DNA from 2 places in the Thiomonas sp. OC7 genome. Region 1 is predicted to be linked to the other one. Evidence: predicted binding sites of a transcription regulator. Region 1 holds the regulator's gene; the other holds the start of a gene.
What was found. Region 1 encodes LexA, which represses DNA repair genes until DNA is damaged. Its sites were predicted from a motif close to ACTGTATNNNNATACAGT; they were not measured.
Positions count from the first base shown of each region.

Region 2: recA (recombinase RecA) is a predicted target of LexA. The motif match lies at 13,329-13,346, and genes of this name have one in related genera.

Region 1 is NZ_LR131953.1:379,180-394,498, forward strand. It holds gene feoB (Fe(2+) transporter permease subunit FeoB) at 1-1,733, opposite strand, end outside; gene BIO17B3_RS01825 (FeoA domain-containing protein) at 1,730-2,020, opposite strand; gene BIO17B3_RS01830 (fumarylacetoacetate hydrolase family protein) at 2,255-2,959, shown strand; gene polA (DNA polymerase I) at 3,007-5,775, opposite strand; gene BIO17B3_RS01840 (hypothetical protein) at 5,810-6,157, shown strand; gene BIO17B3_RS01845 (homoserine kinase) at 6,232-7,173, shown strand; gene BIO17B3_RS01850 (BPSS1780 family membrane protein) at 7,252-8,040, shown strand; gene BIO17B3_RS01855 (asparaginase) at 8,299-9,261, opposite strand; gene lexA (transcriptional repressor LexA) at 9,461-10,180, shown strand; gene BIO17B3_RS01865 (DedA family protein) at 10,232-10,876, opposite strand; gene mutL (DNA mismatch repair endonuclease MutL) at 11,111-12,952, shown strand; gene miaA (tRNA (adenosine(37)-N6)-dimethylallyltransferase MiaA) at 12,957-13,886, shown strand; gene BIO17B3_RS01880 (histidine kinase) at 13,934-15,034, shown strand; gene BIO17B3_RS01885 (response regulator transcription factor) at 15,048-15,319, shown strand, end outside.
Region 2 is NZ_LR131953.1:1,020,615-1,035,933, forward strand. It holds gene BIO17B3_RS04860 (O-antigen ligase) at 1-269, shown strand, start outside; gene BIO17B3_RS04865 (AzlC family ABC transporter permease) at 384-1,136, shown strand; gene BIO17B3_RS04870 (AzlD domain-containing protein) at 1,150-1,476, shown strand; gene BIO17B3_RS04875 (sensor domain-containing diguanylate cyclase) at 1,512-2,867, opposite strand; gene pyk (pyruvate kinase) at 3,059-4,492, shown strand; gene BIO17B3_RS04885 (IS1634 family transposase) at 4,698-6,401, opposite strand; gene BIO17B3_RS04890 (FHA domain-containing protein) at 6,585-7,256, opposite strand; gene BIO17B3_RS04895 (Stp1/IreP family PP2C-type Ser/Thr phosphatase) at 7,311-8,093, opposite strand; gene BIO17B3_RS04900 (TerC family protein) at 8,090-8,800, opposite strand; gene sucD (succinate--CoA ligase subunit alpha) at 8,898-9,794, opposite strand; gene sucC (ADP-forming succinate--CoA ligase subunit beta) at 9,823-10,986, opposite strand; gene BIO17B3_RS04915 (DUF2889 domain-containing protein) at 10,983-11,684, opposite strand; gene recX (recombination regulator RecX) at 11,746-12,210, opposite strand; gene recA (recombinase RecA) at 12,221-13,282, opposite strand; gene BIO17B3_RS04930 (OmpW family protein) at 13,422-14,153, opposite strand; gene BIO17B3_RS04935 (SGNH/GDSL hydrolase family protein) at 14,190-15,319, opposite strand, start outside.

The DNA.
Region 1 (15,319 bases):
CCCATGGGCTCGAACACCGGCGCAATGGCCCGGCTGCCCTGAGCGAGCAAGGAGTGATCGATGTCGGTCGCCTGCAAGCCCTTGGCCGTCCAGCCGATGCCGGGCAGCACGAACAGCACCACCCCGATGACCACGATCACCTTGCCGACGCGGAAAATGAACACCTTCAACCGCTGCCAGGCCTGCAGCCCAACGCTGCGCAGGCTGGGCAGACGATAGGGCGGCAGCTCCATGACAAAGGGCATGGGCTCACCCCGAATGGCCGTCTTGCCCAGCATCCACGCGGTGAGCAGCGCCACCACGATGCCCAGCACATACAGCAGAAACACCACCTGCCCGCCGGTGCTGCGGAAAAACACCACGGCGAACGCCATATAGATGGTCAGCCGCGCCGAGCACGACATGAAGGGCTGCATCAGCACCGTAAGCAGGCGGCCGCGCGGGTCTTCGATGATGCGCGAGCCCATGATGGCCGGCACATTGCAACCAAAGCCGATGACCATGGGCACCAGCGAGTTGCCGGGCAGGCCCATGCGGCGCATGAAGCGATCCATCGCATAGGCGGCGCGCGCCATATAGCCCGAGTCGTCGAGAAACGCGAGGAACAGAAAGGTGAGGCCGATGGGCGGGATGAACGAGATGACCAGGTTGAGCCCTCCGCCCACGCCGCCAGCGATCATCGACACCATCCAGTCGGGCAGCCCGGCCTGCAGCATCACATGCCCCACCCCGCCGATGAGCAGCGCCGACGAGGCCTGATCGAAAAAGTCGAGAAAAATATTGCCGCCGCTAAAGCTCACCACGAACACCAGATACAGCACCAGCAAAAACACCGGCACGCCCAGCCATTCATTGAGCACCAAGCGGTCGAGCACATCGGTCACGCGGTGACGCACCCCCATCTTGCCGGTGCGCTGCATGGCAATGGCCGCAAGCTGGTGCGCCCAGCCAAAACGGGCGGCCGCAACCAGATCGGCCACTTCTTCGCCAGCTTGGGCGAGCACCTGCGCCTGCGCCGCCGCCACGCCGGCCTGTACCTCGACCGAGGGCGACACCACCAGCCCTTCGAGCAGCCGCAGCGCATCGAAGCGACGCCGTGGCGACGAGGGCACGGCAAGTTGGGCGCCGACTTGGTCGATCGCCTGTTCGACCTCGGGCGGGTAGGTCGGCATCAAGGCGCTGGGCTTTTGTTGCAGGGCGCCCCGTATGGTGTCGAGCAGTTCTGCGCGGCCACGGCCTTTTCGCGCCACCAGCGGCACCACGGGCACGCCGAGTTGCTTTGAGAGCGCATGCACTTGCGGCTCCAGCCCCAGCGCCTGCGCCTCGTCCACCATATTGAGCGCGAGGATCAGCGGCTTGCCGGTTTCGAGCAGTTCGAAGGTCAGCGCCAGATGGCGTTCGAGGTTGGAGGCATCGACGATGTTGACAATGAGATCCACCCGTTCATCGAGCAAAAAGTTGCGCGCCACGCCCTGATCGGCGCCGCCCCCGCCCAGCAGGCTGTACACGCCCGGAAGATCGATCACCGAAAGCTTCAGCCCCGCCGCGGAGGCCGTTCCCCGGCGCTGCTCCACCGTGACGCCGGGCCAGTTGCCCACATGCTGATGCGCCCCGGTGAGCAGGTTGAAAATGGTGGTCTTGCCGCAATTGGGGTTGCCCGCCAGAGCGATCACCGGCAGGCCGGCGTCTGCTTCGGGGGAAACGGCGCAATCTGGATCGTGACACGCGCTCATGCCGCAGCCTTTTGATGCACCGCAGACGCCGCGGCCGCCGAAGCCACGATAGGCATCACGCGGATTTTGTCGGTCACGCCCCGCCCCAGCGCAATGCGCGCACCGCCCACCTGCACCACCGTGCCCCGCGGCCCGGGGCCGTGCACCACGCACAGCGGCACGCCACGGCGGATACCGAGCATGACCATGCGCTGCACCATGGCGCGTCCGCCATCGAAATCGACCACCTGGGCGCATTGCCCATAGGGAAGCTGTGCGAGGGAAACCACTACGGAGTCGGTGTGCATGATCTGACCTGAAAAAAGCTGCTTTGTGATGATGCGCAAATGATAATGTTTATCGTTTCATATATCGTATGCGCAGCGGCTGATGAAGATCAAGACCTGCCCCACGCGGGATGGCTCGATCTGTAACAGGGCGTGAATCAGCGTGGGATCTGCGCCACAAATCCGCGCCACATTTCGCCTCGAGTGACCTGTTCTCTGCCTACACTCGATCAACAAACCAAGACCGAACCCGTCATGCTCACCGCCTTTCCACCCCACTCCCCCGCCCTTCTGCCCATCGTGGGCAGCGATCTCGCCTTTCCCGTTCGCCGCGTGTATTGCGTCGGGCGCAACTACGCGGCCCATGCGCGCGAAATGGGCTCAGACCCGAACCGTGAGCCGCCGTTTTTCTTCAGCAAGCCCGGCGATGCCGATGCGGTGATTGCGGTTGCCGCAGGGCAGACCGGCGACATCGCCTACCCGTCCGTCACGCAAGATCTGCATCACGAAATCGAGTTGGTCGTCGCCATCGGCGCCGCGGGCCGCGACATCCCCGTGAGGCAGGCCGCCGCGCACATCTACGGCTACGCCGTCGGCCTCGACCTGACGCGCCGCGATCTGCAAGGGCAGATGAAGGCGCAGGGTCGGCCGTGGGAAATCGGCAAGGCCTTCGACCAGTCCGCCCCCATCGGCCCGATCACGCCGCGCCAACCCGGCGCCGAGCTGAACACCGGCGCCATTGCGCTAACGGTCGATGGCGCCCTGCGTCAGCAAGGGCGGCTGGAGCAGATGATCTGGTCGGTGGACGAAACCATCGCCCGGCTCTCCACCCTGTTCACCTTGAAACCCGGCGACCTGATTTTCACCGGCACGCCCGATGGCGTCGGCGCTGTCACCCGCGGCCAGGTACTGCACGGCACGATAGACGGCCTGACGCCGCTGCAGGCTCGCATCGTCTGACCGCCCCAGACCTGCCGCGCTCAGTTGCCGCGCTTCAGTGGCCACGCTCAGTGCGCCAGCTCCCAGTTGGCGCCCAGGCCCATTTCGGCCAGCAGCGGGACGTCGAGTTGAGCGACGCCCGCCATCAGGTGGGGAATGTGTTCGCGCACCCAGTGCGTTTCTTCCTCGGGCACTTCGAGCACCAGCTCGTCATGCACCTGCATCACCACCCGGCTGCGCAGTTTTTCGCGCACGAGTGCGGCATCGACGGCGATCATCGCCATTTTGATGAGGTCGGCCGCGGTGCCCTGCATCGGCGCGTTGATGGCTGCGCGCTCGGCTGCGGCCCGGCGCGGCCCGCTGGCGTGAATGTCGGGCAGCCACAGTCGTCGCCCGAACACGGTTTCGACATAGCCCTGCTCCGCCGCCAGCTTGCGGGTGCGCTCCATATACGCCGCGACACCCGGATAACGGGCGAAGTAACGGTCGATGTAGAGCTGCGCCGCGCTGCGCTCCAGGCCGAGGTTGCGTGCCAGGCCGAAGGCGCTCATGCCGTAGATCAGCCCGAAGTTGATGACCTTGGCCATGCGGCGCTGATCGCTGCTGACTTCCAGCGGCGTGACGCCGAAAATCTCGGCCGCGGTGGCGCGGTGAATATCCTCGCCTGCGGCGAACGCAGCGAGCAGACCGGCGTCTTGCGAGAGGTGCGCCATGATGCGCAGCTCGATCTGCGAGTAGTCGCTCGACGCGATCAGCCAGCCCTTGGGCGCGATAAACGCCTCGCGAATGCGCCGCCCCTCGGCCGTGCGTACCGGAATGTTCTGCAGATTGGGATCGTTGGAGGCCAGCCGCCCGGTCACGGCCACGGCCTGAGCGTAGTTGGTATGCACCCGGCCGGTGTCCGGGTTGATCATTTGCGGCAGCTTCTCGGTATAGGTGCTCTTGAGTTTGGACAAACTGCGGTGGTCGAGAATGACGCGCGGCAGCGGGTAATCTTCGGCCAGCTTTTCCAGCACTTCCTCGTCGGTGGACGGAGCGCCGGAGGCGGTCTTTTTCTGCACCGGCAGTTGCAAGCGGTCGAACAGGATTTCGCCGATCTGTTTGGGGCTGCCCAGATTGAAAGCGCCGCCGGCCAGCTCGAATGCCTGCGCTTCCAGGGTTTGCATTTTGGCGCCCAGCTCGCCGCTTTGCGCCCGCAGCAGATCGCCGTCCACCAGCACGCCGGTACGCTCGATGCGCTGCAGCACTTCGCTGACCTGCATTTCCAGCGCGTAAATGCGCGTCAGCCCGGCATCGGCTTGGACTTGCGGCCACAGCCGCTTGTGTACCTGCAGGGTGAGATCGGCGTCTTCGCCGGAATAGCGCGTCGCCACATCGAGCGCCACCTGATCGAAGGTGATGGCCTTGGCACCCTTGCCGCAGACCTGTTCGTAGCTCAGGGTGTCGTCCCGGCCCAGGTGGCGGCTCACCAGACTGTCGAGGCTGTGCGGCTTGTGCGCCTCGATCACATAGCTCTCAAGCAAGGTGTCGTGCACATAGCCGCGAATCGTCACGCCCGCGTTGGCGAACACATGGCGGTCGTACTTGGCGTTCTGCCCGAGCTTGGGTTTGTCGGCGTTTTCCAGCCAGGGCCGCAGACGTTCGAGCACCTCGGCCATGGGCAACTGCTCGGGCGCGCCGGGGTAGGCGTGGGCCAGCGGCAGATAGGCGGCCTCGCCGGGCGCCACGCTGAGCGAAATGCCGACCAGCCGTGCGCGCATCGGGTCGAGCGAGTCGGTTTCGGTGTCGATGGCGGTGAGCTCGGCCGCGTCGATGCGGGTCAGCCAGGCGTCGAACCGGTCCCAGTCGAGAACGGTCTCGTAGGTGCCGGGGGCGGTCTTTTCGGCGGCCGGCGCGTCATCCAGCAGCGACACCTGGCGGGCGGCCTGCTCGCTCACCGTCAGCGCCTTCATCTCGGCGCTGAAGCGGCGCATGCCGTTGCGGGTGAAGAAGGGCAGCAGCGCCTGCGCATCTTCCGGCGCTGGGCGCAGATCGGGGTCGAAGGCTTGAGCGTAGCCGTCCAGATCGCAGTCGGTGTGGATGGTCACCAGCTTGCGCGCCGTGGGCAGCCAGTCGAGCGCGGCACGCAGGTTTTTACCCGCAGCGCCGCTCACGGTTTCGGCCTGCTCGATCAGCGCATCGAGCGAGCCGTACTCCGTCAGCCACTTGACCGCCGTCTTGGGGCCGACCTTGTCCACGCCGGGCACGTTGTCCACCGCGTCGCCTACCAGGGTGAGGTAATCGACGATGCGATCTGGGGGAACGCCGAACTTTTGCTGCACTCCGGCGGGGTCGAGCACCTCGTTGCTCATGGTGTTGACCAGCGTGATGTGGTCGTTGACCAGCTGAGCCATATCCTTGTCACCCGTGGAGACCAGGGTGCGGATGCCCTGTGCGTGCGCCCGCACGGCCAGGGTGCCGATTACGTCGTCGGCCTCCACTCCCGGCACCTCCAGCAGCGGCCAGCCCATCAGCCGCACGGCTTGGTGAATCGGCTCGATCTGCGCTGCCAAGTCGGGCGGCATCGGCGGACGCTGCGCCTTGTATTGGTCGTACATGGCGTTGCGGAATGTCGGCCCCTTGGCGTCGAACACGCAGGCCGCGTAGCGATAGCCCTTGGCCACCGGATATTGCTCGCGCAGGCGCCGCAGCATGGCCACCATGCCGTAGAGCGCCCCGGTGGGCTGGCCTTCGGGCCCGCGCAGGTCGGGCATGGCGTGGAAGGCGCGGTAGAGATAGCTGGAACCATCCACCAGCAGCAGGGTGGGAGCGGAGTCGGAATGCACGTCGGAATTCATCCGCGCATTATCAATGCCGCCGTAAAATCGGCGCATGAACATGTTTCGCCACGCCCTTACCGTCTCCGCCCTTGGCCTGTTCACGCTGCTCGTCGGCGTGTATCCGGGACCAAGCGCCCTTGCGCAGTCCAAGCCTGCGGCGCCGCTGACAGATACCCAGCCCAAGCCCAAATTCCCTGAACCTCGGGTGCGCGAAAACGTCACTCAGGATCGTGCGGTGCGCATTCAGGAGCAGCAGGTGCGCGGCGCCACCACTTCGATTCAGGTGCAGCCTTTGCACGGCGGCGCGGCCTACAACGTGGTGCCGCCCTCAATCTCGTCCAGCACCGACCCGGCCCATATGGAAGGGCAGGCGCAGTGGAAGGTGTTCACCTTCAAATAAACCGACGGGCTGACCGTTCAACCTGCTCGCTCAACCTGCTTTTCCAGCCTGCCTTTTCTTTCCCCATCCCGTTCATGGCCGTTTTCACACCGCTCGACGCAGCAGAGGTCGACTCCTGGCTAGCCCGCTTCGATCTGGGCACACGCACCGACCTGCAAGGCATCGCCAGCGGGATCGAAAACACCAACTACTTCCTGAGCACCACGCGGGGCCGATTTGTGCTCACCCTGTTCGAGCGCCTGCAGGCCGAGCAGTTGCCGTTCTACCTCGGGCTGATGCACCATCTGGCCGCGCATGGCATTCCCGTGCCCGACCCCATGCCCGACCGGCAGGGTCAGACCTTGCACACCCTCAAAGGCAAACCCGCCGCGCTGGTCACGCGCCTGCAAGGCCGCAGCCAGCTGCAGCCCGAGCCGGCGCACTGCGCGCAAGTGGGGCACTGGCTGGCACGCATGCATCTGGCCGCACGCGACTATGCGGGCACGCAACCCAATCTGCGCGGGCTCGCCTGGCAGGCCCGCACCATCCCCGACATCCTGCCCTATCTCACCGCCGATCAACGCACCCTCATCAGCACTGAGCTTGCGCACCAGACTGAGGTCGCCGCATCGCCCGCCTATGCCGCGCTGCCGCGCAGCGCGGTTCACGCCGATCTGTTTCGCGACAACGTGCTGTTCGAGGGGGATACGCTCTCCGGCGTGTTCGACTTTTACTTCGCCGGGGTCGATACCTGGTTGTTCGATCTGGCCGTGGCGCTCAACGACTGGTGCATTCACCTGCAGACAGGCGAGTTTGACGCGGTCCGCTTTGACGCCTTGCTGAACGCCTACCTCGCCGTACGCTCCATGAGCGATGCCGAACACCGCTTGCTGCCCGACGCCCTGCGCGCGGCCGCGCTGCGTTTTTGGACCTCGCGTCTGGCCGACTATCACCTGCCGCGCGACGCCCACTTGCTCACCCCGCACGACCCCATCCACTTCGAGCGCGTGCTGCGTCAGCGCATCGCGTCAGCCTGAGCCCGGGCCTGCCGATACCATGTCGGCTCCCTTCTTGGGCTCTCTTCTTCGGCTCTTTACCTTTCATCGTCTTTCGCCATGCAACTGCGTACCGTCTCTGCCCGCGAGGGCCTGCTCTGGGTGCAAAGCGGCTTTCGCCGTCTGGCGCTGCAGCCCTGGGCGGCGCTGTTGATGATCGTGGCCTATATCGTCGTCACCGGATTCGTCTCGGCGCTGCCCATCGTCGGCCTGGTGTTTCCGCTGTTCGTGGTGCAGTTCGGCACCCTGGGCTTCATGCAAGCCAGCCGCCAGATCGCACAAAAGCAGCCGCTTTGGCCCACGGTGCTGCTCACCGGTTTTCGCAGCGGCCCGCAGGCGCTGCGCAGCATGGTGATGCTGGGCGTGCTCTACACCCTCGCCGTCATTCTGGTGCTCGGAGTCGGCAGCCTGTTCGACGGCGGCGCCATGCTGCGTCTGCTTCTGCTCGGTGACAAACCGCCGACCAGCGCCATCGCCGACGGCAGCCTGCGCCTGGGCGCCATAGCCGCCACTCTGGCGTATATCCCCGTCTCGCTGGCTTTCTGGCTCGCTCCGCCGCTGGTGGCCTGGCACGCCATGCCGCCGGTCAAGGCGCTGTTTTTCAGCTTCGTGCTGTGCGTGCGCAACATCAAGGCGTTTGCGCTCTATGCGGTGCAATGGTTGCTGCTCTTTATCAGCCTGCCCACGCTCATCATGCTCGTCGCCAGCCTGCTCGGCGCCAGTGAAACCCTGGCCGCCATGCTCAGCATGCCCGTGACCATCGCCATTTTCCTAGCCTACATTTTGTCGTTCTATGCCAGCTATGAATCGCTGGTCGGCGAAACCCAGGCCAGCACTCTTGCGCAGTAATGTCGGTGACAACCGCACACCTGACTACAGAGCGTTTTGCACAATTTTGTCTCTCATGCGCTCACGCACGAAGGCGCCCGCTATAGGTATCCAAACCCGGTGCGGCGCAACCTTACCTTGGTCGATCAACCCTGAGTTCTCTGCAAAGCGGCTGAATCGAATAGGGTGAGGAATCGCCCCCCGCTCTTTCGCCCCACCGGCCCAAGCTTTCTGCCCCCGGTGGGGATCAATTGGCCCCGCCGAGAGAACATTTTGGGTTCAACGCTCTGCTTGGTTCTGAGCGGCCAGTTCCAGCAGCAGCCGCACCCGCAGCTTCACCGCATTGAGGCCGTCATCGGCGCCGCCGCGTACCGGGCCGACGCGCGACGCCACCCTCACCCGCACGCCCTGCTGTTCGGCCCAGCGCAGCGCGGCTTCGAGTTCGCGGTGCACCGTGCCGCCCCCGGTGCCGGCCACGACCAGTCCGCCCAATCGGGGCTGAAGCGCCGTGCTCGAAATCAGACAGCACACCAGCGCACTATCGCTGCCCGCTGCATTGGTAAGCAACTCCACCCGCGGCCAGCCCCCCGCAGCAGGTGGGGGAAACGGCGCCCCTGCCTCCGGCACGGGTTGTCGCCAAAGCCGCAAGGTCTCACCATCCACCTCACCCAGCGGGCCGCGCTCGCCGGATGAAAACGCTTCCACCGCGTGCGTATTTGCCTTGGTCACGTCGCGAGCAGCGTGGACCACGCCGTGCAGCACACAGACCACGCCCAGCACCCGCGCTGCCGGATGCACGGCCACCCGCACGGCGTCGAGCAGGTTCTGCGGGCCGTCAGCGTTCAGTGCGGTGGCCGGACGCATGGCAGCAGTCAGGATCACCGGCTTGTCGGTATCCAGCACCAAACGCAGAAAGTAGGCGGTTTCTTCCAGCGTGTCGGTGCCGTGGGTGATGACGCAGGCCTGAATTTGCGGCTGCGCCAGCCAGTAGGCCACGCGTTCGGCCAACTGCGTCCAGACCGCGAAGGTCATGTCCTTGCTGTCGAGATTGGCCACCTGCTCGGTGTGGATTTGCGCCAGGCGGCCGAGCGCCGGCACGCTTTGTAGCAGCGCGTCGACCCCCAAAACCCCGGCGGTATAACCCGGCAGACTGGGGTCGCCCGTCGCGGCGCCCGCGATCGTGCCCCCTGTTCCCAACACCACAATCTGCGGCAAGGCCGCGAGAGAAAAAGAATCGGTCATGTGTGAATCTCTTTGCAGAAAGACTGTTTTGATTTACAGTGCTGTGAAAATCATCAAGCTGGAAGCCTGATCAGGGTGGCTTCATGGCCAAAAGATGACATAGATCGCATGGCGAACTCGTCCAACAGCCTTGCCCATCGGTCTCGCCCATCAAACTGACTTATTGTGCAACTGCCGGAGCCCACGCATGCGCCGTCTCATCTCGAAACTCACCCCTCGTCAGCAGGAAATTCTCGACCTCATCACCGCCTCCGTGCGCGAACTGGGCTACCCGCCCACCCGGGCCGAAATCGCCGCAAAGCTGGGATTCCGCTCGGCCAATGCGGCAGAAGATCATTTGCAGGCGCTCGCGCGCAAGGGCGTGATCGAGCTGACGCCCGGAGCGTCGCGCGGCATTCGCATCACCGAATCGCAGCGCGCCTCGCCGTCGATGACAACGTCGGGGAAAACCTCCGGCGCCTTGGGGGGGCGTGCGAGTGGGTTGCGCGCGGATCTCTCTCATGGGCTGCAGCTCGCGCTGCCTGGCGCCGAGCAGCTCTGCCTGCCGCTGGTCGGTCGCGTCGCTGCGGGCCATCCCATCCTCGCGCAAGAGCATATCGAGCAGACGCTCAACGTCGATCCCGGCGCCTTCTCGGTGCGTCCTGACTATCTGCTCAAGGTTCGCGGCATGAGCATGCGCGATGCCGGCATTCTCGACGGCGACATGCTGGCCGTCAAAAGCAGCCAGACCGCGCAGAGCGGACAGATCGTGGTGGCACGCATCGGCGATGAGGTCACGGTCAAGCGCCTGCGCTTGCAGGCCGATCACATCGAGCTTCTACCGGCCAACCCCGAGTTCGCCCCCATCCGCGTCGATGCCAGCCAGCCCTTCGCCATTGAAGGACTCGCTGTCGGCCTGCTGCGCGGCTCGCTGCAATGAAGTTCACAGCGCGCGCAACCAGCAGGTAGGCGTTTGCGTCAGACCGCCGCTTCAGACCGCCGATACCTGCCGACGTGATTTCCACCAACCCCACACCGCAGGTAGCAGCGACAGCACGATGATGGCAATGGTCATGACACCCAAATTGTGTTTGATCCACGGAATGTTGCCGAACAGATAACCCGCCATGACCAGCAGCCCCGTCCAGAGTGTGGCGCCAAGCATGTTGTAGGCCAGAAACTTGCCATACGACATCTCGGCCACGCCCGCCACAAACGGGGCGAAGGTCCGAATGAAGGGCATGAACCGCGCGGCCACGATGGTGATGCCGCCATATTTTTCGTAAAAGGCGTGCGCCTTTTCAAAGGCGCGGCGGTTGAACCAGCGTGAGTCCGGCCACGAAAAAACCTTATGGCCGATGGCCTTGCCGATCTGGTAATTCAGGCTATCGCCCAGCACGGCGCCAAGCCAGAGCACGGCGATCACCCCCGGCAGGCTGAGCGCGCCGGTGGCCGCAAACGCGCCCACCACGAACAACATCGAGTCGCCTGGCAGAAACGGCATGATCACCAGCCCGGTTTCGACGAACACGATGCCGAAGAGCAGCCCGTACACCCAGGGGCCGTACGCCGCGATGAACTGCGCCAGATGCACGTCGAAGTGCAGAATGAGGTCGATGAGAGCGTGGGGATCCATGCGGTTTGGGCTGAAAGCCGGAAGAGAGCCTTTGAAAGGCCGAAGACGCAGATGCTGCGCCAGAAAACTGAGCCGGGGCTGAGCGCCACCGAGCGCTATGGGCCTACGCACAGCCTGAAAAGTATACTGAGCAAACTTGTCGTTTCTTCTCTCGTTGACCCCGTCTCCAAGCCCCTCAACGAGGGGACGGCCGCCGCCACGCTGCGGCCTCGCCACCCTTTCCGTATCCCTGCCTTGCTGCAACCCCAACGCCCGATTCGTCCGCTGCCGGACGTGCTCATCAGCCAGATTGCCGCCGGCGAAGTTATCGAACGCCCGGCTTCGGCCCTGCGCGAACTGCTCGACAACGCCATCGATTCGGGCGCCAGCGCCCTCACCGTGCGCCTCGAACAGGGCGGGCTGGGCAGCGTGCAGGTCGAAGATGATGGTTGCGGCATTCCGGCCGAAGAGTTGCCCCTGGCACTGCTGCGCCACGCTACCAGCAAGATCGCCGATCTCGACGAATTGCACCACGCCGCACATCTCGGCTTCCGCGGCGAGGCGCTCGCGGCCATGGCTGCCGTGGCCGAAATCGAGATCATCAGCCGCCGCGCCGGGGCCGATGGGGCGCGCATTCACGCCAGCGCAGGTCAGGTCTCCGCGGTGCAACCCACAGCGGCGCAACAGGGCACGCGAGTGACCTTGCGGCAGTTGTTTTTCAACCTGCCGGCGCGCCGCAAATTTCTCAAGTCGCCGCAGACGGAATATGCTTGGTGCGCCGACGTGTTCAAGCGCACCGCCATCGCCCATCCCCAGATCGCCCTGCGGCTTTGGCATGACGGGCAACTCAAGCTGCAATTCGAGCGCGACCCTTCGCCGCACGGGCTCGACCGTCTCGCCGCCGTGCTGGGAGAGGCCTTCAGCGCGCACGCCCTGCCCGTCTCCACCCAGATCGGCCCGCTCGCCGTACGCGGGCTGATCTGCAAGCCCACGGCGGCGCGCGCCCGTGCCGATGTGCAGCACATCATTGTCAACAACCGCTGGGTGCGCGACCGCACCGTGGCCCACGGCGTGCGCGCCGCATACGCCGACGTGCTGCACGGCGCCTTGCAGCCGCAGTACGCCCTGCTGCTCGATCTGCCGTCTGAGCTGGTCGATGTGAATGTGCACCCGGCCAAGTCGGAAGTCCGGTTCCGCGACAGCTCCGCCGTGCATCAGGCCGTGCGCCATGCCGTCGAGCAGGTGCTGGCCCGGGCGGGCGGTGAGGCGTCTGCTTCGCATCCCTCCGCACCGCCCGCCGCGTGGGAACAGCCGCCTTCCGCTCTGCCCACGACTGCCGCGTTTGCCTTCGGCGTGGCGAGGCCGAGCCCTAGCCCGATTCCCTGGGATGCGCTCTCGCGCGCTTATGCCCCCTTGGCAACGGCGGACGCACCGCCCTTGCAGGCACAGGACAGCGCCGCGCCGCGCCCCTATGCGCAAGCCACCGACCTGGCCGCCGCGCAGCCTGACGACTTTCCCCTCGGCTTCGCCCTAGCGCAGCTTCTGGGCATTTACATCCTGGCGCAGAACCGCCACGGACTGGTGATCGTGGACATGCACGCCGCGCACGAGCGCATCGTGTACGAACGGCTAAAAGCTGCGGAACAGGCCGATGCGCCGGTGGCGGTGCAACCCTTGCTGATCCCGGCCGCATTCGCCGCGAGCGATGCCGAAATGGGCGCGGCGGAAGATCATGCCGATGCCCTACGGTCACTCGGCGTCGAGCTCGACCGGGCCGGCCCCAGCAGCCTGGTGGTGCGCGCCACGCCCACGCTGCTGGCGCATGCCGATCCCATTCGTCTGGCTCGCGGTTTGCTGGCCGATCTCATTTCGCAAGGCACCAGCAGCCGCCTTCAGGAGCGGCGCAACGCCCTGCTCTCCAGCTTGGCCTGCCACGGCGCGGTGCGCGCCAACCGACAGCTCACGCTCGCAGAAATGAACGGCCTGCTGCGCGATATGGAGCGCACCGAACGCGCCGACCAGTGCAACCACGGCCGCCCCACCTGGCGGCAGATCGGCCTGGCCGACCTCGACGCCCTGTTCCTGCGCGGGCGCTGAAGCCGTGACTCAACAAACCCCACAGCCTGTTCTCTGCCTCGTGGGCCCGACCGCCAGCGGCAAGACCGCCGCGGCCCTGCAACTCGTCCAGCAAGCCCGGCAGCGCGGCGAAACCGTAGAACTCATCAGCATGGACTCGGCGCTGGTCTATCGCGGCATGGATATCGGCACCGCCAAGCCCGGTCTTGAGGAGCGCGTCCAGGCCGTGCACCACTTGCTCGACATCCTCGACCCGTCGCAAAGCTACAGCGCGGCGCAATTCGCTGCGGACGCGCGCCGGCTTATCCAGGAAATCCGCCAGCGCGGTGCCCAGCCCCTGATCGTCGGCGGCACCCTGCTCTACCTCAAGGCGCTGCAATCCGGCCTGTCCGAACTGCCGCAGGCCGACCCTGCCGTGCGCGCCGAACTCGACGCCGAGGCCGCCCGGCTCGGCTGGCCCGCGCTGCACGCCCGGCTAGCCGCAGTCGATCCGCTCACCGCCGCCCGCCTTGCTCCGGGCGACGCCCAGCGCATCCAGCGCGCGCTGGAAGTGTGGCAACTCAGCGGTCGGCCTCTATCGGCGCATCTGGCTGCCGGGCGCGCGGATGACGGCCACCTGCCCCTGCGCATCCTCTCGCTGGAACCTTCTGATCGCAGCGTGCTGCACGCGCGCATCGCCCAACGCTTCGAGCAGATGCTGGCCGCCGGGTTTCTTGACGAAGTGCGCGCACTGCGCCAGCGCGGCGACCTCAGCCCCGCGCTGCCCTCGATCCGCGCCGTGGGCTACCGCCAGGCCTGGCATTATCTGGACGGCGACATCAGCGCCGAGCAGTTCCGCGAGCAGGCCATCGCCGCCACCCGCCAGCTCGCCAAACGCCAGCTCACCTGGCTGCGCTCCATGCCCCAGCGGCAGATTTACGACTGTCTCGATCCGCTGAGAATTCAAGTTTTCTGAGGGCGCGCCGTTAAGTGGAATGTAAATTCCACTCCTGGCTGCCCTCCGTGCCCCCGTTCCAAAGCCCTCCTCCACCCGTTCAAGATCTGTCTTCGGACGATACGCCCTGGGCCGCGCATCCGCTCTCTGGCTTCGGTCTGGTGTTCCAGCTCAGCCAGCGCGCCGGGCAGTTGCAGTTCACCCAGGCCAGTGAATCGGCGCAAATGGTCTGCGGCCTGAACGCGCAGGCGCTGCTGCGTTCGAGCACGGCCTTTGTCGGGCGAATTCATGCCGCCGATCAGGCCGATTTCCACGCCTCGCTGCAAGCCAGCGCGCTGCACGGCGAACCGTGGAACTGGGAGGGCCGCATCCTCACCGAGGGCGAGATCAAGTGGATCAACATCCGCGCCGCAGTGAAGCGGCTCGATGCCACCCAAGTGCAGTGGAACGGCATCATGATCAACATCAGCCATGCCCGCCGCCGCGAGTCCGATTTGCGCGACATGGCCGCGCACATGGAGCGCGCACGCGAGCAGGAACGTGCCCGCCTCGCCCGCGACATGCACGACGAACTCGGCCAGTTGCTCACCGCGCTGAAAATGGACATCAGCCTGCTGCGCCGGCGCCTCGGGCCCGACGACGCGCAGCTCAACAGCATGACCCAGCTGGTGGATGCCGCCACCGCCGCCGGCCGTCGCGTGGCAGCCCAGCTCCGGCCCGCCGTGCTCGATCTCGGGCTGAGCGACGGGCTGCTCTGGCTGGCCGAGGAGTTCAGCCAGCGCTACGGCATTCCCGTTTCGCACCAGATCGAGGGCGCCGGTGAGCTGGACGACCTCACCGCCATCCAGATCTTCCGCATCGCGCAGGAAGCCTTCACCAATATCGCCCGTCACGCGCAGGTCAAATCCGTTCGCCTCGCCCTGGCCCGCACACCCGGGCTGATCGCGCTCGACATCGTCGATGACGGGCTGGGTTTCACCCCGGCCACGCAGACCAGCGAAAAATCCTTTGGTTTGCGCGGCATGCGCGAGCGCGCCCATCTGCTCGGCGGCACGCTCGATTGCGCCAGCGTGCCCAACCACGGCACCACCCTGCGCGTGCGCGTGCCCTGCATCGAACGCGGCACACCTGCCGACGCGCCGACTTCCGGCAAACCGATCTCCGCCTGAAGCGAGGCCGCAAATGGACGCCGCCCGCGTGCTCATCGTTGACGACCACGCCCTTGTGGGCGCCGGGCTCGTTCGCATGCTCGAAGCCGAGGGGCTGCAGCCGCACTGGTGCGGCGACACCGCCGCAGCGCTCGACGCCCTGCGCGATGCCGCCTGGCAGGTGGTGCTGCTAGACGTGTCTCTGCCCGGCGGCGACGGCCTCGATCTGCTCAAACGCATCAAGGCCACGCACCCCCGCCTGCCCGTGCTCATGCTCAGCATGCATGCCGAGCATTTGTTCGCCCT
Region 2 (15,319 bases), 640 kb from region 1:
AGATCGATCGCGTCAGCCATGCCTATGGCGATCCCAATCTGCTGATCCGGCGCATTCTGTTGCTCAGCCGCCTCGGCCACGCGCAGCAGGCGCTGGCGCTGGCGCGCTACACCGCCAGTTCGTTCTGGCTGTATGCCCCCGGACTGGTCAAGCAGTTCCCCGCGCAAGCCGCGCAGGCCGGTCTGTCTGCAGCGCAAACCGCACCTTTGCTCGCAGCCTTGAAGCAAGCCCCCGTGCTGCGACGGGTTGTCGTACCGGCCAATCACTGAACTCACCTCCCGCTGCACGCGGGAGGTGTGCAGGATTTGTCACAACGATCATCGCGCCGCTTGTCGAGGTCTTTTGATGCGGCGCAAAATAGACACTTACTCTGACGATTTCCCATGCCTTCCCTCGCCCGCGTACAGTCGATGTTGACCCAACCCGCCTTTCGGGAGGGGGTGCGCGATATGCGCGCCGTGTCTCTAGGCATCGCCGCCTGGGGATTGGTAACGGGCGTCGCCATGGTGAAGTCGGGGCTCAGCGTGCAACTGGCGCTGGCCATCAGCCTGTTCGTGTTTGCGGGCAGCGCCCAGCTCGCCGCGCTGCCGCTGATCGCAGCCGGAGCACCGCTCTGGCTAATTCTGGGCACCGCGTTTTGCGTCAATCTGCGTTTTGTCGTCTTCAGCGCGCAAATGCGCCCCTATTTCGAGCAGGTGCCGCGGTGGCGCCGTCTGGCCTACGGCTACCTGATCGGCGACCTGAACCAGGTGCTGATGATCCGGCGCCATCCCCACCCCACCCACGATCCGCAGCAGGCGCAATACTTTCTCGGCGTGTCGCTGACCAACTGGGTCGCCTGGCAGATTCCCTCGCTGCTCGGTATTGCAATGGCGCAGCACATTCCCGGCAGTTGGGGGCTGGCGTTTGCCGGCACGTTGGCGCTGCTGGGCATCGTGCTCTCGCTGCTGGCCGACCGCACGATAGCCGGGGTGATCATCGTCGCCTCGGCCTTGAGTGCGCTGTTGTTCTGGCTGCCGCTACGGCTCAATCTGGTGGCAGCCATCGTCGGCGCGCTGATCGTGGGCATGGCGTGGGAAGTCTGGAGCAGCCGCCAGCTCACCGCGAGCGCTGTACTCGACGGCACCAAACCTTGAGAATCGAGCGGCCATGACCTTGTTCCAGCAGATCGCCCTCGTGGTCGGCATGACGGCCGTCACGGTGCTGAGCCGCAATCTGTTTTTGCTCTCGCGCAAAGCCATGCCCTTGCCCGCGCGCGTCAAGATCGCCCTGCGCTTCGCACCCGCGGCAGCGCTGGCCGCCGTGGTGGCGCCCGAGTTGTTTTTACTCACCCCGCTCGGGCCGCCCTGGGTGAAACTGGGCGCCGCCGTCATTGCGGCGGGCTATTTTTTCGCACGCCGGGGCATTCTGGGCACCATACTCAGCGGCATGGTCGCCTATTGGGCCTTGAGCTGGATCAGCCACACTTGGGCTTGAGAACAACGGCGGGCAAAATTTACTCGCGCGTCGTATTACGGGTAATGCGGTGCGAGGTCGGCTCCACCGATGTGTCGGTGACACAGGTTCCAGCGATTTTTACCCTGCTGTTTTGCCACATACATGGCGTCATCGGCGCGTTGCAGCAACTCGAAGCTGCTGCGCGCATGCGTGGGAGCGGCCGCCACACCGATACTGGCCGTCACCCGCATGCCCGAGAGCAGGTCGTAGCCCGCCGCCGCGCAAACCTCGACGAGCTTGGCCGCGAGCGACTGCGCGGCCGACAGATCGGCCACGGCGCTAAGCGCCACAAATTCATCGCCGCCGATGCGGCCTATGGCGTCGTCGCGCCGCAGCACGTCCTGCATGGCGTGCGCCACCTGCACCAGCAAACGGTCGCCGCGCACATGACCGAGGCGGTCGTTGATCTGCTTGAAGCCGTCGAGATCGATGAAGCACAGAGCGAGCATGTCGTCGCGGGTGCGTCGCGCCAGCGCGGTATCGAGACGCTCCATAATGGCGCGGCGGGTGAGCACCCCTGTCAGCGCGTCGCGTTCGGCGCGGTGCAGCAGCCGGGCGTGGGTGTCGATCTGGTGGGTGATGTCGCGCACGAAGGTCAGTAGCGAAACCACGCGCCCTTCCTCGTCGCGCAGCGCCGACAACGTCCATTCCACCCAGATCCGCCGCCGGTCCTTGCGAATGTATTGCGCCTGTTCTACCCAGTTGTCGATCTCTCCGCGCAGCAAACGCTCGTAAACCGCCAGGGTGCGCGCGCGCTCCTCCTCGGGCACCCCCATGGCCAGGCGATGCGTGCCCAGGCGTTCGGCCTCGGAGTAGCCCAGAATGGCCTCGGCCGAACGCGACCAGCGCGTGACGATGAGTTCGGCGTTGCTCTCGATCACCCCCCAGGGCAGATTGTCCAGCGCCTGTTCGAGCAACCAGTTCGAGCGTTTGAGCGCCATCGCCGCGGTGACGTCGTCGTGCACATCGTGCGCAATGGTGTAAATGGCCTCGATGCGCCCGCCCACGCCACGCTCGGGAAACACCTGGATGCGCGCCCAGCGTGGCGGATCGAGGTGTCGCAGCAGGCGCAGATAATCGGCCTGCTGGCCCGCGAAACCCCGCTCGAACGCGGGCTGCGCCGCAGCCCAGGCCTCATCGCCGTAAAGCTCTTTGAGCGTTCTGCCGCGCAGTTGGTCAGGATTTCGCCGCGCCCAGCTCACATAGGGCGGATTGAAAAAGGTCAGCCGCCCGTCGGCGTCCCAGCGGCCTATGGGCAGATCGACCGCTTCGAGCAGACTTCTAACTTCCGGCACGGCGGCCAGTCCGGGCAAAAGCTCTACCTCGGGCATCGGGGCCGGGTTGGGCTCGGGCTGAAAGGGGTCGCTCATGGAGGAAGACAAGTGAGGTGTCGGGATTTTCGGAGTGCGCCGGGTGAGCCAGGTCAACCAGGCTGACGAGATTCTGACGGCTGGCGCGAAGTCGTCAAGAGCACGCTCTACACTACACCCCGGTTTCCTGTGAGGGATTCCACATTTTCGCTGATCGCATTATTTTGCCCATCCCCAATATCCCGCTACCCATGTCCCGCGCCACCAAAATCGTTGCCACCATCGGCCCTGCAAGCTCCTCGCCAGACATCCTCGAACGCATGCTCGCGGCCGGGGTCGATGTCGTTCGGCTCAACTTTTCTCATGGCAAGGCGCAAGACCATATCGACCGCGCCCAACTCATCCGCGAAACGGCCACCCGCCTGGGCAAGTCCGTTGCCATCATGGCCGATCTGCAAGGCCCGAAAATTCGGGTCGGCCGGTTCAAGGACGGCAAGGTCATGCTGCAACCCGGACAGAAATTCACGCTCGACGCCACCTGCGAAGTCGGCGATGAAACCCGCTGCGGCCTGGACTACAAAGACCTGCCGCGCGACGTGCACGCGGGCGACCGTCTGCTGCTCAACGACGGTCTCATCGTGCTTACCGTCGAGAGAGTGAGCGGGGAACAAATCCACACCGTCATCACCATCGGCGGCGAACTATCGAACAACAAGGGCATCAACAAGCAGGGCGGCGGTCTGTCGGCCCCGGCCCTCACCGCCAAGGACATGGAGGACATTCGTACCGCGATGTCCTTCCAGGCCGACTATCTGGCCGTGTCCTTTCCCAAAAACGCCACCGACATGGAGCTGGCGCGGCAACTCGCCAACGTCGCTGGCGAGCCCTACCACCACAAGCCCGCGCTCATCGCCAAGATCGAGCGGGTCGAGGCGATTCCGGCGTTGGCGGAAATTCTGCGAGCCTCCGACGGCATCATGGTGGCGCGGGGCGACCTCGCAGTGGAAGTCGGCAATCCCGCCGTGCCCGCGCTGCAAAAACGCATGATCCGCATGGCGCGCGAAATGGATCGTGTGGTGATCACCGCCACGCAGATGATGGAGTCGATGATCGTCAACGCTGTACCCACCCGCGCCGAAGTGTCCGACGTCGCCAATGCGGTGCTCGACGGCACCGACGCGGTCATGCTGTCGGCGGAAACGGCGGCCGGCAAGTACCCGGTGGAGACGGTCGAGGCGATGGCCAGCATCTGCGAGGCGGCGGAAACCTACGAAGAGGTCAAGCTCGAACACGACTTCGTCAACAAGCAGTTCACTCGCATCGACCAGTCGATCGCCATGGCCGCGCTGTTCACCGCGCACCACCTCGGCTGCAAGGCCATTGTGGCGCTGACCGAATCAGGCTCCACCGCGCTGTGGATGAGCCGCCACCGTGTCAATGTGCCGATTTATGCGCTGTCGCGCAGCGAAACTTCGGTGCGGCGCATGTCGCTGTATCGCAATGTGCGCCCGATGCTGCTGAGCTTCAGCACCACCGACCGCGACGCCCTGCTCAACCAGGCCGAAGCCCGGCTGATCGAGAAAAACGCCGTGGCCTCCGGCGACAGCTACGCCATCACCTGCGGCGAGCCGATCGGCACGGCGGGTGGCACCAATATGCTCAAGGTCATGCGCGTGCCCCGCTAAACAGCCCGCTGCAGAAAAACGCCCGCAAGGACTATGCTCGACGCGGGCGTTTTGCTTTGAGCGCTCCTCTCAAGGAAACGCAGGGCCGTCCCAAGTTTCCTTGTCCACCTCACGGCTTGCAAGCCGCTCGGATTCGGCTCCCCGGAGTTCGACAGTTACGCTCGTAAGTCCGCGATATCGTTAGGGTGAGCGTCGAAACGTGCCCCTACAGGAGTGCGAGTTGGTCGTCGATCGAGGGTTTCGGGAGCTTGAGTCCTTGAAGGATGGCGTGGTCGGCGTCGCTGAGCGAGGACGTGCCGTCGCGGCGCTCGCCGCCGAGGTGAACCTGGTGGTACTGGATGCGCCGCAGTTGCTCCAGGGCACGTTCGGGTGACAGCTTGGAGTCGGCATCCTTGAGGCGCATGCGCATGACGCGGTACAGCACCAGGGCGATGAAGCAGATCAGCGCATGGGCACGGATGCGATCGGGCAGGCGGTGGAACACCGGGGCGATCTCGATCTCGGATTTGAGGATCTTGAAGCCGCGCTCGATGTCGGCCAGGCTCTTGTAGCGCCGCAGCACCTCGAGCGCCGACAACTCGGGCACATTGGTCACCAACAGCAGCTTGCCGTCGTTGAGCTCGGCACGGGCCAGCGCCTTGTCGTCGATAGCGTAGGTGAACAGGTCCGATTGCAGATCGACCTTGATGATCGAACCCAGGTGCGCCTCGGAGACCGAGCGGAACAACCAGGCCTTGGCACCGGAGTCGCTCAAGCGCCGGCCTCTGAAGGCGGTGCCGCCTTCTTGCGCATCGAGCTTGCCAGCGCGCCGCTGGGCCTCCTGCGTGAGCTCTTCGATATGCTGGCGGCGCGCTGCGGTTTGTTCCTGGGCGCGGCGTGGATCGTGGGCCCAGACCAGGCGCATGTCCTGCCAGCGGGTCTCGCCGAGGACCTCGCGGTTGGCCGTTGCGCAGCGCTGCGCGTGGATCGGCTCCAGAATCTCCGCGAACTCCGCATAACGCCGCCCCGGCACGGCCAGGATGAACTCCAGGGGCTGCTCGGTGCCGCCCACGCGTTGCTCGCGCAGCCACTCCAGATTGTCCAGGCTGAGCAGCCCGCGATCGGCCACCAGCACCACGCGCTTGACCGGGTACAGCGCCAGAACCTCCTGGACCACGGCGCTGAGCGTGGGTGCCTCGGCCGTGTTCCCTTCCCAGACCCGATGCGTCAGCGGCAGTCCCTCGGCCGTCTGCACCACCCCGAGCATGAACTGGCGACGAATCCCCCCGTCCTTGGACATGCCGAACTGGCGCAGGTCGCCGGCCAACTCGGTCTCGCCCTCCACGCCGATGGTGGTCATGTCGTAGAACACCACGGACAGGTCCTGGTCGATCAGCGGGCGCAGCAACCCGGCCAACGCCGCTTGCACGCGGTCCTGGTGCGCGACCAGCGCGTCCATCGCCCGCAGCAACTGCTGGTGGGTCACGGCCTTGGGCGCAAAGCGCGGCAGCGCCACCGTCTGCAGCCAGCGCAGCACCCCGAGCTTGGACGTCGGATCGCACAGGCGGTTGAGCACCATCAGGCGCACCAGCGCCTCGACGTCGATGCGGCTGCGCGTTCGACCAAAAACCCGCCGCAGTTCACCGAACCCCAGTTCGTCCCAAAGCTCAGTCAGCACCCACACATCGCCCAGGGCGCGGCTGGACTCAAACCTCACGTCGGCCACGGTCGCCACCGCCCCGGCGTCTGGGGGCGTGTCGCCCCGAAGTCGTTGCAGGCCGCGGATCACGCTCTCAAGCTGGCCGCCGGCTTGGTCGGCGCGCCCCAGGGTGGCCACCGTGCGTTTCTTCACCCGTCCGCTCTCATCCCGATAAGACTCGACGAGCTGGATGTAGCGGCGGCCGCCGGAGGTGGTGACTTTGATGAACATGCCGCCACAATATATCAAGCCATTCACAAATGGCAAGCGGCCTCACCATGTGGAAAAACGTGCCACCACAGGCACTTTGCGAAAAACAGCGCTAACCCCTTGTTCTGTCAAACCCAGGGTAGGCGTTTTCAGTCAATTTTTGGCTCAAGCTGTCGAACTCCGGGGCTCCGGCCCAGGGGGCGCTCAGACCTGCAGAAACTGCAACTGAATGCCGGTGAGGTTGATCACATCGCCGGAGCGCAGCACCACCGGCATGAGGCCGAGCGAGACGCCATTGACCTGCGCCCGCTTTTCGCCTTCGACCTGCACCAGTTCGTAGCCGCGCGGTTTGTGCATCACGCTGACCACCAAGGTGCCGCGCTGGCCGAAGGTGGTCTGCTCCTTGCTGAGCAGAATTTCCCGCCCCGCCGCATCCCCGCTGAGCACCCTGATCTTGTAGCTGCGCTCGGCATCTCCCGCCCGGGTGCGCGAATCCGAAAAACCCGAATTACCGAAACGGGAATTGCCAAACCCGGTAGTGGCGCCAAAACGTGACGGGCCGAAGGTGGTCTGCCGCGTATCGGACAACAGCCGCAGGCTGTACTTGCCGATATCGACCGTGTCGCCTTCGCGGAAGGGGCTGGACTTGATGGGCGCGCCGTTCAGATAGGTGCCGTTGGTGCTGCCTAGGTCTTGAATGGTGTAGCTCTCGGCATCCGTTCCGCTATCGCGCAGTAACACGGCGTGCTCACCGCTGACCGCCAGGTTGTCGATGACCACATCGTTGTACGGACGACGCCCGAGCGTCGTGCGGTCTTTGCTGAGCACGACCTCTTTCAAAACTTTGCCATCCAGGGTAATCACGAGTTTGGCCACGATTTGAAGTCCGTTTAATGAGTCAGATCAGAATAGAAAAACGCATCGGCTGAGTCAGCGCACAGTCACCAGAATGACGGAAACATTGTCGCGCCCACCAGCCACATTAGCGTCATCCACCAGCTGGCGCGCAGCCGCCGCAGGATGTTCAGCATATTGCCGCAATATGTTTTCAATTTTGGCATCTGTCAACATATCGTTCAAGCCATCCGAACACAGAAGCAACAAATCCCCCGTCATCATGGGATGCATTGCGACATCCGGGTCGAGTCGGGCATCCACGCCTAGCGCCCGCGTCACCAGATTTTTGCCGCCTATCGTTTCCGCGTCCTCGGGCAGAATCAGCCCCATGTCGATCTGCTCCTGCAGGGCCGAGTGGTCGTGCGTGAGCAGGCGCAGTTGATTCTGCCGCAGCAGATAAGCGCGAGAATCCCCTGCATGGGCGATCACCGCCACATTTCCAGTAAACGCCACGGCAACCAGCGTGGCGCCCATCCCGGCATACTGCGCATTGCTGCGCGCGGCCCGCAGAATCTCGGCGTTCACATGGCGCACCGCAAAACGAAGTTCGGTGGACAGATCGAGCGCGGTCACCTTCGGATATTCGGCCTTCAGGCGGGCAATGCGCGCGCAAATCTGCGCCGTCGCCATGCCGCTGGCTACCTCTCCAGCAGCGTAGCCCCCCATGCCATCGGCCAGCACGGCAACCTGCGCCAGGGCATCGAACGCCACCGCGTCTTCGTTGTGCTCGCGCACCCGCCCCGTATGGGTGAGGCTGATCATTTCATACTGCAGGGCGGGGCTGGAACTGGGCGTTTTGGCCATGATGGTGCTCATGCCGCAGATGCCGAGGGGCGGCGATAAATCAGCTTTGCCACGGCCCACACCACGATGGCGCCGATCAGCCCGGCAATTTTTTCTGCGTAGGCCGCCCAGGGCAGCGCTTCAACCCAGTGCTCCACTGCGGGATCGGTGACCAGCAGGCCACCGGCAATCCAGCCCAGCAGCATGGCCCCGAGGGTGATCACCACCGGAAAGCGCTGCATCAGGCGGATGACCAACTGGCTGCCCCAGACGATGATGGGCACGCTCAGCAGCAGACCAAACACCACCAGCAGCATGCTGTGCTGCTCCCCGGCGTTTTGCGCGGCTCCGGCAATGGCGATCACGTTGTCCAGGCTCATCACGAAGTCGGCGATGATCACGGTCTTGACCGCAGCCCACAGCTTGTCCGCCGCCTGCACATCGCCGTGCCCCTCTTCCTCTTGCGGAGCGAGCAGCTTGATGCCGATCCAAAACAGCAGCAACGCACCGACAATCTTGAGCAAAGGCAGCTTGAGCAGGGTCAGCGCGAAAAAAATCAACACCACACGCAGCACGATGGCGCCCGCGGTACCCCACAGAATGCCGAGCTTGCGTTGATGCGGCGGGAGCTTGCGCGTGGCCAATGCAATGACCACGGCGTTGTCTCCGCCCAGAAGAATGTCGATCAGAACGATCTGACCGATGGCCGTCAAGAACTCGACGGTGAGATAGTGTTCCATGCCGATGGCTGCCCCAGGAGGTATCGATGCAGTCCCATCGGGACTTGTCTTGCATCATACCGTTTGTAACCGGGGGCAGCCCCGGCGTTCGCATGGATCAGCGCAGGACTTGCTTGAGAAGTTTGCCCATTTCAGACGGATTGCGCGTCACGGTAAAGCCACATTCCTCCATGATGGCGAGCTTGGCATCGGCCGTGTCGGCCCCGCCGGAGATCAGTGCCCCGGCATGGCCCATGCGCTTGCCCGGGGGCGCGGTGACGCCCGCGATGAAGCCGACCACCGGCTTTTTCATGTGGGCTTTGCACCAGCGCGCGGCTTCGGCTTCGTCAGAGCCGCCGATCTCGCCGATCATGATGACGGCATCGGTATCGGGGTCGTCGTTGAACGCCCGCATGATGTCGATGTGCTTGAGACCGTTGATCGGGTCGCCACCGATGCCCACCGCGCTGCTCTGGCCCAGCCCGAGTTCGGTGACCTGCGCCACCGCCTCGTAAGTGAGCGTGCCCGAGCGCGAGACGATGCCGATGCGACCCTTGCGGTGAATGTGTCCGGGCATGATGCCGATCTTGATTTCATCGGGCGTAATCAGGCCGGGACAGTTCGGCCCGAGCAACAGGGTCTTCTTGCCACCGGCCGCCTCCTTGGCCTTCATGCGGTTGCGCACCAGCAGCATGTCCTTCACGGGAATGCCCTCGGTGATGCAGATCGCCAGATCGAGATCGGCCTCCACCGCCTCCCAGATGGCGGCAGCCGCGCCTGCCGGGGGCACATAGATGACGGAAACCGTGGCGCCCGTGGCTGCCTTGGCGTCGGCCACGGTGCCGTAAATGGGAATGCCCTCGAAATCTTCGCCGGCCTTTTTAGGGTTGACGCCAGCGACAAAGCAGTTCTTGCCATTGGCATAGTCGCGGCACATGCGGGTATGAAACTGCCCTGTTTTGCCGGTGATGCCCTGGGTGATGACCTTGATGTCTTGATTGATCAGGATAGCCATGTTGTCCTCTTGTTCTGTGGGGTGCGGCTCAGGCCTGCGCGGCGTGAACGGCGGCTTGCGCCGCCTCGCCCATGGTGTTGGCGCTGATGATGGGCAGGCCGGAGTCGGCCAGCATCTTGCGCCCGATCTCTTCGTTGGTGCCCTTCATGCGCACCACCAGGGGCACGCTCAGGCCCACCGTGCGCGAGGCGGCAATGACGCCCTCGGCAATGGTGTCGCAGCGCATGATGCCGCCGAAGATGTTGACCAGAATCGCCTTGACATGGGGGTTGTGCAGCATGATCTTGAACGCCTCGGTCACCTTTTCAGTGGTGGCGCCGCCGCCCACATCGAGAAAGTTGGCGGGCGAGCCGCCGAACAGCTTGATGGTGTCCATCGTCGCCATCGCCAGCCCGGCGCCGTTGACCAGGCAGCCGATATTGCCGTCAAGCTGGATGTAGGCGAGGTCGAATTTGTGCGCCTGCACCTCGGCCGGGTCTTCCTCATCGAGATCGCGCAGCGCCTCGATTTCGGGGTGGCGGAACAGGGCGTTGTCGTCGATGTTGAACTTGGCATCGAGCGCCTTGATCTGGCCGTTGCCTTCGAGAATCAGCGGGTTGATTTCCACCAGCGAGGCGTCGGTGTCCATATAGCACTGGTAGAGCTGCTTGAGCACGGCAACAGCCTGCGGCTGCGACGCGGCGGGAATACCGATGCCCGCGACCAGTTCCAGACCTTGCGCGTCCTGCAAGCCAACCAGCGGATCGACAAACACCTTGAGAATTTTCTCCGGCGTCTTGGCGGCCACTTCCTCGATATCCATGCCGCCTTCGCTCGACGCCATGACCACCACTTTTTGCGTGGCACGGTCGGTAAGCACGGCGACGTAATACTCTTTTTGGATATCGGCGCCCTCCTCGATCAGCAGCCGTCGCACTTTCTGCCCCGCAGGCCCGGTTTGATGGGTGACGAGCTGCATGCCCAGGATTTGCAGGGATAGTTGCCGGACTTCGTCCAGCGTTCGCGCCAGCTTGACACCGCCGCCCTTGCCCCGCCCGCCAGCGTGAATCTGCGCCTTCACCACCCAGACCGGGCCGCCCAACTCCTGCGCTGCGGCGATGGCCTCATCGACGGAAAACGCGGGCTTGCCGTTTGGTACCGGCACACCGTGTTCTCTCAATAGTTGCTTGGCCTGATATTCATGAATTTTCATGGCGTCTCGTCCTCGACTTGTGGTGCAGGCATTGTGCCTTCGGTGCGTTGTGGCGCAGTTTGTTGCGCCCAACGGGGATAAAACTCGGCGACTGCTGGGCTGTCCAGCCGCAGGGCGTGGCAGCGGTTGAGCTGAAAAGGCATACTGGCGGCACGCTCCGTGTCTAAACGCCCCCTGGGTCGGCTCGCCGACCCGCCCCCCGAGGGGATCAAGAAAGCTTGGGGCGGCCCTGCGCCTTCTTGAGGCTCCGGCAAGGTAATCGTCGTCAACCCGGCCAGCCCTTGAATGGCTGCGGTTGGCAGCACTTGCGTCAATTCGGTGAGGTGGGTGCAGCCCAGCACGCCCCCCAGGCGCTCGCGCACAGCGAAACGAAATCCGCGCAGCAGATTGAGGCCGATCAGCCGCCGGTAGGCGTCATCGTGATCGCCGCAGGTGTCGTAAGGGCTGAACAGAGTGTGCGAGCGGGCATCGACGATGTCGAGCGCGTCGTCGATGGTGACGATGAGCAACATGTCATGCACCGGAATGCCCGCCGGTCGGGTGCGTTCGGACAGGGTGAGATCGCGCGTTTTCACGTCCCGCAATTCGGCCTGCAGATCCCACAAGCCATCCTCTCGCGCATAGACCTCGATACTGAGACTGCGGCGGTGAACCAGACGGCGATTGGGCGAAGACGGGGCGGCAGGAGTGTCGCGCATGGTGGATCAATTTTTGATGAAGCGCAAGAATCAGTGTAGCAGCCTGCTGCGGCGCAGCAAGTCAGTCGACGTCTTCCGTGCCCTCGCCGCGCAAAACCGCGCGGACGGCGTCCCCGCTGAAGCCACGTTGAGTCAAAAACCGAGCCTGTTTGGCCCGCTCGGCAGCGTCTTGCGGAAGCGCCTGGAATTTTCGCGCCCAAGCGGCATGGGCGCGAGTCAGTTCGCTGTCTTTCAGGGACTGACGCAGATTTGCCGTAGTATCGGACGATAGGCCGTGAGCGTCGAGTTCTTGTGCGATGCGCAAATTGCCGCAACGCTGCTGTCGCCGATGAATGAGCGACTGGGCAAAACGCTCACTGCTGAGCAAACCCGCCTGCTCCAGACTGGCGAGCAGGGCATCGATCTCTTCGGGCGCCTCGCAATAGCGCAGCAGCTTGCGCCGCAGTTCCAACGGGCTGTGCTCCCGTTGCGAGAGATAGCGCACGGCCCGCGCACGCAAAGAAGGCTGGGCGCGAGGCAAACTCATGGCAACGGACTCAGTCTTGCTCTTCCTCGGACATATCGGCCGTCATCAGCGCATTGGCCTCAGGCACGCCGAGGCTGGCGCGGACCTTGTTCTCGATCTCGCGGGCGATGTCGGGATTTGACTTGAGAAATTCGCGCGCGTTGTCCTTGCCCTGGCCGATTTTCTCGCCGTTGTAGGCATACCAGGAGCCGGACTTCTCCACCAGTTTGGCCAGCACCCCCAGGTCAACGATTTCGCCTTCGCGCGAAATACCTTCGCCATAGAGGATGTCGAACTCCGCCTGTTTGAACGGCGGCGCCACCTTGTTCTTCACCACCTTGACGCGGGTTTCAGAGCCGACGACTTCTTCGCCCTTCTTGATGGCGCCGATGCGGCGGATGTCCAGGCGCACAGAGGAGTAGAACTTGAGCGCGTTGCCGCCGGTCGTCGTTTCGGGATTGCCGAACATCACGCCGATTTTCATGCGGATCTGGTTGATGAAAATGACCAGGCAGTTGGTGCGCTTGATGTTGGCGGTGAGCTTGCGTAGCGCCTGGCTCATCAGCCGGGCCTGCAGACCCGGCAGCGAATCGCCCATCTCGCCCTCGATTTCGGCCTTGGGCGTGAGCGCAGCCACCGAGTCGATCACGATCATGTCCACCGAGCCGGAGCGCACCAGCGCGTCGACGATTTCAAGCGCCTGCTCGCCGGTATCGGGCTGAGAAATCAGCAAATCAGGTAGTTGCACTCCGAGTTTGGAGGCGTATTGCACGTCGAGCGCATGCTCGGCATCGATGAAGGCGCAAGTGCCGCCGAGCTTCTGCATTTCGGCAATGACCTGCAGGGTGAGCGTGGTCTTGCCCGAGGACTCTGGCCCGTAGATTTCTACCACCCGGCCGCGCGGCAAGCCGCCTACGCCCAGGGCGATGTCCAGGCCCAGCGAGCCGGTGGACACCACCTGAATGTCGCGCTGCGCCTCGCCATCATCCATGCGCATGATGGTGCCCTTGCCGAACTGCTTTTCGATCTGCGACAGCGCTGCGGCAAGCGCCTTGGCTTTTTCTGGATTCACTGCGGATTTTCCCTGTTCCATGGCATGGTCCTCAAGTCTGAATAGCACTGCGCCTCAATGTAGCACAGCTGTATATAAAGACAGATTTTTTCTGCTTGCGGCGCCCAAAAAAAGAGGGCCGAAGCCCCCTCTTTCCACAACTTGCAGCGTGAGCAAGCTTTTAAAAACTATAGCCCACCGCCAGGGTGTAGATGATGGGATGGAAGTTGATATGCGTCTTCGCCTGCGAGGTGATGACCGAAGGGTTGACGGGTGAATAGGACGTGGAAGTCAGATTGCTCTGCACGTCTGCAACGGCCACGGTACCCACCACCGACCACTTGGAATTGAAGCGGTAGATCAGGCCGACGTGCGCCGCCGCCCCCCAGGAATCCGAGAGGTTGATCTTTGTCGGGCCTTGCGCACCCGTCAGCGGCGGCAAGGCCTTGGTATTGGTGAACTTGGTGTAGTTCAGACCCACGCCGACAAAGGGATCCCACTTGGCATAGTCGCCGAAGAAGTGATAGTTGATGAATGCCGTCGGAGAGTAGACATCCACATCCGTCACGCCCGCCCCCCGCAGCGCGCCCCAGCCCGATCCCGCGGCATCGGTGCGTACCCGCGGCGGGTAGCCCAGCACCAGTTCGAAGCTGAACGGCCCCGGCAGGTCGCGCACATACACCAGCCCCAGCGTGGTGGCATCGCCCACATCCAGATTGAGATTGGGTGGCGTGTTGTACCCGCTCAGGTTGGCCGATTTGGAATGGTTCTGCAAATAAGCCAGTCCAACAAACACGGTGTTTTGCGGCCCGGCATCGTCAGCCATGGCGGCCGGTGCAAACACCGCCCCGGCCATCAGCCCCGCAGCCATCAAAGCACCGCGCAAAACATTGAATCGCGATTGACGCATCATGAGTTCTCCTCAATAGTGATATGAGTGCTGCGGTGTTTATTGTGTCCAACCAAAACTCTTCATCGACTGCAGGGTCGTACTGGCAATAATTTTGTAGCCAGCGGGTGTGGGATGAACCGCATCGGCAAAAAGAGACGTATTCGGATCAAGCCCGCTCACCAGCGTGCTAGTATTGCAGAATAGCGATGAATTTCCAAGTTTCGAAAGCACCGGGCCATTAATATCACAAACCGGAGCTGCAACATTCGTCAAACCAAATTGACCAGGGGTGGCAATTTCTTTGTTCAACAATCCGAAACCGTCCATCATTTTTACGGGCTGACCTTGAAGATCGTTCAACAAGCGCTGATTAAAAACCTGGACTAAGTTGGAGAGCAGATAACAAGGTGTATGGATGTCGGTGTTATCACATGTGGTGCCGCCAGAAAGTGATTGACCAAAAGGCGTCAACGACGAATCTGGCAATGTGTAAACAAGAACGTACTTGGCATTATTCTTCAGCATCAACTGAACCTGCCCCGCAAGCTGGTCGGCCGCAGCGGCAACCGTAGCCTGAGCAACTGCAGCGGCTTGCGAGGTCGCCTGCGATTTCACTGTAGCCAGTTGATCAGCTGTCAGTGGTGTCCCCGCCTGCGCTGCTTGTGTGGCCGCTTGAGTCACCGCTGCTGTGACCTGCGTGCTCACATTCGAGAGCGCCGTGAAAATATCATTGTTGCCCGCAAGCACGGTGATCAACTGATTGCTGTTGAAAGCTCCAAATTGAGTCAGATAATTTTGCACCTGCTGAGTTAACGGATATGTCAGCGCTCCAGTACTGTTTCCAATCCCCGCAGGAGTACTGATCATTGAACCGCCTTGCGCAAACCCATAGCAGTTTGTCTGCGCCGTGAACGGGCAGTAAATAGGCGTAGCACTAGGTGTCTTCGGATTCGATGGATTAAAATACTGACCTGCATAACCGATCACATTAGGGGTGATTGGCAAACCCAGAGAAGTTGCGAGATCACTCACCCAATTTCCTGTTGCAAGTCCGTTGACAGTGAATTGGCCGCCTCCGGCATAAGCAGCAGGAGGATTCCATGCCGGAATACTAGCGTCGTATAAAGGTGACGCTGGATTTGCGTAAGTGCTGTATGCCGCCAAGGTATAGGTTCCAACATCAGAGA